Pelosinus sp. IPA-1: one gene and its partner. Each later gene encodes a partner of the first gene's protein in a complex. Links are inferred from orthologs where the notes say so. Each region holds a gene or a part of one and is shown on either strand. Other genes may lie near its edges.

The links.
Region 2: the proteins of QSJ81_RS25145 (region 1) and QSJ81_RS01175 are in contact, whole or in part, in an NMR structure (PDB 1J6T), measured with the Escherichia coli proteins. The link is inferred for Pelosinus sp. IPA-1 from one-to-one orthologs.

The regions. Positions count from the first base shown.
Region 1 is NZ_BSVC01000017.1:29,361-32,311, forward strand. The notes cover bases 35-2,945. They hold QSJ81_RS25145 (HPr family phosphocarrier protein), read right to left. Parts: upstream 1,668-2,945; coding sequence 1,401-1,667; downstream 35-1,400. Other genes in these bases: QSJ81_RS25135 (nitronate monooxygenase), read right to left, coding at 35-650; speD (adenosylmethionine decarboxylase), read left to right, coding at 889-1,347; dhaM (dihydroxyacetone kinase phosphoryl donor subunit DhaM), read right to left, coding at 1,848-2,240; dhaL (dihydroxyacetone kinase subunit DhaL), read right to left, coding at 2,256-2,888; dhaK (dihydroxyacetone kinase subunit DhaK), read right to left, coding at 2,905-2,945. In the rest of the region: more of QSJ81_RS25135, read right to left, coding at 1-34; more of dhaK, read right to left, coding at 2,946-2,951.
Region 2 is NZ_BSVC01000001.1:268,437-271,431, reverse strand. What follows is about bases 7-2,961. They hold QSJ81_RS01175 (PTS mannitol transporter subunit IICBA), read right to left. Parts: upstream 2,432-2,961; coding sequence 581-2,431; downstream 7-580. Other genes in these bases: QSJ81_RS01170 (PRD domain-containing protein), read right to left, coding at 2,434-2,961; pfkB (1-phosphofructokinase), read right to left, coding at 7-549. Also shown: more of pfkB, read right to left, coding at 1-6; more of QSJ81_RS01170, read right to left, coding at 2,962-2,995. UniProt on the Escherichia coli protein: The phosphoenolpyruvate-dependent sugar phosphotransferase system (sugar PTS), a major carbohydrate active transport system, catalyzes the phosphorylation of incoming sugar substrates concomitantly with their translocation across the cell membrane.

The sequences.
Region 1 (2,951 bases):
TCGTTATCAGTTGCAGCAATTAATTTATGTTTTACATTGGAATGAACAGCACATTCTTCTGCTACTAAGAAACGAGTGCCCATTTGTATTCCTGATGCTCCCATTGCCAAGGCAGCTACTAATCCACGCCCATCAGCAAAGCCACCCGCAGCAATAACTGGAATATCAACCGCTGGAATTACTTGCGTCATTAAAGCCATCGTCGTTAATACTCCAATATGACCTCCCGCTTCCATTCCCTCTATTACAATCGCATCAGCACCTTTTTCCTGCACCCTTTTTGCTAATTTAACATTAGGTACTACTGGAATTTTTTTAATACCCGCCTCATCTAGCTGTGAGAAAAAAGGAATTGGATTTCCTGCCCCAAGAGTAACGAAGGCTACTTTTTCCTTGCAAATTACATCCATAATTTCGTCTTTATCTGATGCCATAAGTTGTACATTGACACCAAATGGTTTCGTCGTAAGGGATTTTGCTAAACGAATCTGTTCACCAACCCATTGGGCATTGCGACCGCCTGCTGCAATAATACCAGCACCACCAGCTTCTGATACAGCTGCTGCTAACTTTCCGTCAGATACCCATGCCATACCGCCTTGAATGATAGGATATTTTATATTTAGCATCGTTGTTAGTTTTGTACTCATCTTTGATCTTCCTTTCTTGAAATATATTATCTTTGGGAAAATTCACTATTTAATTACATTTTCCTGCAAAAACTCTTCTCTTATTTTCATAAAACGAATATCCAGTATTTTCTGTATTTTTACATAAAATTATACTTTACAATTGTCGTTAATCAATTTATAATGAAATGCTATATAATACATATAATATACGACGTAGATATAAGCTTTAATCATTACTTATAAAGGGGAATTTAGTATGATAATGGGAATAATTGGCAGACACCTAACGATTGATATGTATGGATGTAACTTTGAAAGTCTTACTAATATTGAATTTATAAAAAAGGCAATGACAGTAGCCATTGCTGAATCCAATATGACACTACTCAATTTCACTTATCATAAATTTGAATCACAAGGATTGACAGTGTTAGCACTATTAGCAGAAGGTCATATGAGTGTACATAGTTACCCAGAAAAAGGATATGCTGCCATCGATGTTTTTACCTGTAGCGACAACAGTCAACTTAACCAAGCATCTAATGCATTGAAACGTTTTTTAAAACCTGAAAAGACGAAAATTACCAATATTAAACGAGGTGATTTCGGTTCTATCAGTGATATGAAACCCAAAATTAAAGTTAGTGTTACTCCTATACGCCGCGTGCGGGATACAGGAGTGAAAGTTTTTAAATTTTTGTCTCGTTCTAAATAGAATTAATAAAAAACCGTTATTACAGGTATGAGCCCTGTAATAACGGTTTTTTATTAATTTTCGCCAAAATTACTAGCAATAAGCTCTTCTAAGGCTTTTATACATTCTTCCTCATCTTCGCCTTCAACAGTAATATTAATTTGAGCATTTTGTTTTATGCCCATTCCCATTACGGCTAAAATACTCTTACCATCCGCTGTCTTATTATTCCCTGTAATTCTAACTTTACTTTTAAAATTTGCCGCCTTTTGTACAAACTGAGCTGCCGGCCTAGCATGTAACCCACTATTATTTGTAATTGTAATTTGTTTTTCAATCATATGTATCCCTCACTAAAAATTATTATTGAAAATCTAGTAGCTAGTTCCTACTAAATGGTTGAACCACAAAGGCACAAAGGACACGATCCCCTCCTTTGTGTGCCACCGGAGGTGGCAGTGTCTTTGTGGTTCATTCAGCTTATTAATTATGATACTTAGCTAACAAGATAGGAATCCTTTTTAGCACTTATTTAACGTACGTGCACCTTCCGCAGTTGCTATTACAGCAGACAATGAACTTCCTAAAGATGCTTCCACAACAGCACTAATAGCTCCTTCCAATATGGGAGCATCCGCAATCTTTACTTTAGCACGCAGTTCATCATCCAGAAAATCAAAAGCAGTTTCCGTACTGAGCACTGCACTACCGAGATCGACTAGGACTGCAACACCATCACCCGTATTGGCCAAAACAATGGCTTCACTCACCTTAAATGCATCTGTACCTATACTACCATCGTCCATTCCACCAGCAGCAATAATCTGCTGGCTAGGGTTAGCCATTTGTAATGCCATTTCTCGTATACCTTCTGCGACCTTTTGACTATGTGAAACAATTACGACTCCTACCATATCCCTACAGACCTCCTAATTATTGCCGCGAAGAAACTCCAATAAGGCGTGCAACATAATATAAGATGATGTGGCCCCAGCATCTTGATGTCCAATGCTACGTTCACCAAGATAGCTGGCCCGACCTTTTGTTGCTGCAATCGTTTTAGTAAATTCGACACCCTCTTGAGCAGCATTACATGCCAACTCTAAACATTCGATTACAGTTTTATTTACTTTTGCACCTTCCATAAATGCATCATAGGCAGGTTCTAAAGCATCTAACATGGTTTTTTCTCCACGAATCGCTTTTCCCCGTTCCTTAATCCCGGTAATAGCTGCTGCTAGCATCAAACTAGCAGTATCAGTATCAAGTTTGGTTTTACCTTGGCTTGGACCAGCAGCCCGTAAAAAAGCGGTACCATATAATGGGCCAGAGGCACCTCCAACACTGGAAATTAACGTCATACCAATGGTTTTCATCACCTTACCGATATCCGTTTCTGCTTCTAATGCCTGCATCTTGGCTTGTACTGCCTCAAAGCCTCTTGCCATGTTAATGCCATGATCTCCATCACCAATCGCAGCATCTAAATCTGTTAACATTTGTTTATCACGGATAATCGCTTTTCCTATCGTATTTATAGCTTCAAATATATATCCACCCATAGAAATAAGTCCCCCTTTAAAACTGTACCAATGCTGGTGTATCTGCAGCAGCAAATAATAATT
Region 2 (2,995 bases), on another replicon or contig:
TTTTATCAGATATGGTCCCGCTTCAATTCCTAGTTGTAACAGTTCTCCATCTGCATCAAGAATAGCCTTGGCACCCTTTTCTTTTGCCCTTTGAATCCACTTTTGATAGGTGGCAAGATCTACATTAGGAGGGACACTGCCCGAGAAAACAATAACGGTTTTTTCATTGACAGACTCTGAAATAATATTATCAATTTTTTTACTATCCTCAAGGGTGATATCTGGTCCTATTTCATTTATATCCGTATTTGTATGTTGCATCGGATCTACAATCTTGAGATTCGTCCTAGTTTCCCCTTTGACAAAAACAAATTCATTGGCAATACCCATTTCATCTAGATAACCTTTGATAAAAGTCCCTGCTTTGCCGCCAAGGAACCCAATGGCCTTACTTTTCCCTTCTAAGTTTAATATAACCTTTGAAACGTTAATCCCCTTGCCTCCTGCATCTACCCTTGCCGAAGCTACTCGATTCACCCTATTTATATGCAGATCATTAATTTCTACTGTTTTATCAACTGCTGGATTTAAAGTAACAGTAATTATCATTATTTTCCTCCAGAGACTTGATTTTTTTGTGCTAATTTGAGCTATGAAATAAGTTATAGATATATTCACTATCTGTTGTTGTTCTCAGTACCTCTACCATACTATCATCTTCTTCATTAATCGCGGTAGCAATGTTAGAAAGAATACTCAAATGTTCATTTCCTACACCTGCGATACCAATTACCATATAAGCCGTTTCGTCACCAAAGGAAACTCCTTCTGGGAACTGCAAGACAACCATTCCAGATTTTTTAATATTTTCTTTTGCTTTACCTACACCATGAGGAATGGCAATTCCTTTACCAATATAGGTCGTAAGATCCTTTTCTCTTTCAATCATAGCTTCAATATACTCTTCATCTACATAACCGCTCTTATAGAGCAAACTGCCGGCCATGCGAATGACTTCATCTCTTTCCATGCTTTTTAAACCTAAGAGAATATTACTTTTCCGTAAAATTGCACTATCTTCTTTATCATCAGTATTTTCTTCTACAATAACGGAACCATTTATAGGCTGTAGCCTTTTACTTATTGTTTCAAAAACAGGATTATCGATAAAATCTCTTACTAATATATATTCAGAATTAGGTGCTTTACTTTTTGCGCGAGCCGCTAGCTTTTCGTGAGTGACGACGATTTGAGCATCACTAGGAATCGCTTCAATCGCACAATGCACCACCTCGATATTAAATCCAGCTTTCTTAAATTTGTTGCGTAAGGTTGTTGCCCCCATCGCACTCGACCCCATGCCTGCATCACAGGCGAAGATAATTTTCTTAATATCGTGGTGTTTAACGATATTACCTTTAAGTTCTTTCACACTTTCTTTTGCTTCTTCCAATTGAGAATCATCTTGTTTTGCACTAGCTTGTTTAACAAAGATGGAAGCGATTAAAAAGGAAACGACTGTCGATACCAGAACTCCGGTGAGTACTGCAAAGTAACCGCCTTTTGGTATCATAGCCAACACTGCAAAGATACTACCGGGAGAAGGACTTGCTACTAAGCCAGCACCTAATAGATTAAACGTAAATACGCCGCTCGCGCCCCCACCAATAACAGCAAGTAAGAGAAGTGGGTTCATTAATACATACGGGAAATAAATTTCATGGATACCACCCAAGAAGTGAATAATTATAGCTCCTGGTGCGGATTGTTTGATCATGCCTTTAGAAAACATCCAGTAAGCAAGTAGAATACCAAGACCTGGGCCAGGATTGGCTTCTAATAAGAAGAATACGGATTTTCCTACTTCTTTTGCTTGTTGTATGCCAATTGGACTTAAGATACCATGATTCATAGCATTATTTAAAAATAATATTTTTCCTGGTTCAATAAACAAGGAGACTAACGGCAATAAGCCTGCATTTACAATGCTTTCTACTCCATTTTTAAGAATTACATTTAAAGATACAACCACAGGGCCAATTCCTGTATAAGCTAATAATGCCAGTAATGCACCAATAATACCTGCTGAGAAGTTATTGATTAACATCTCAAAGCCAGCTGGTACTTTTCCTTCAATCGCCTCATCAAACTTTTTGATAACATAGCCACCAAGAGGCCCCATAATCATGGCGCCAATAAACATAGGGATATCAACCCCAACTATCACACCAATGGTAGCAATTGCCCCTAGAACACCACCCCGACTATCTGACACCATTTTACCACCGGTATAACCAATCAAGAGAGGAAGTAAATAGATTATCATCGGTCCAACTAGTTTGCTTAAATATTCACTTGGTAACCATCCCGTAGGAATAAAAAGTGCTGTGATTAAGCCCCAAGCGATAAACGCTCCAATGTTCGGCATTACCATGCCACTTAAAAATCGACCAAACTTTTGGACTTTTTCTTGTATTCTACCCTCACCCATATTTATACCCCCATAAGATTTTTATTTTTCATCCAATAAAATTCTTCTAATACATTGCTTACTTCTTTCACTGCGTCTTTCTCTGCTCCTTCTTGTAGCAGCCTGATAAAATCAGGTCTTTCTACAAGCATCTTACTAAGATGGCTGATTGTTTCTATCGCATGTTCGCTACTTTTTTCTGGTGCTATCATAATAATTCCTAGTGTAACTTCTTCTTTTTCTCCCTTTCCATTCATTGCATAAATTTGTTTTACGTTCTGCACTACACCAAAATGTAGTTTTTTCATTGCCTCTGTCCGGCAATGAAGTAGAACAAACCCATGTCCTGTAATAAAAGTTCCACCCTTTTCTTCTCTGTCTTGTAAGGCTGTAGCTAACTGATTTACCATTTCATCATTTGTACCTAGTAAGGAACTTACCCCCTGAATCATTTCTTCTATCGTATTAGATTCATAGTCTTTTAGGGTGAAAAAATTTTCTAGAATTTCAAGAATTGCCACTGCATATTGCTGCAGTACATGCAGTTTATCTTCAAATCTAACTCCATCAACATTTTTACTAGGA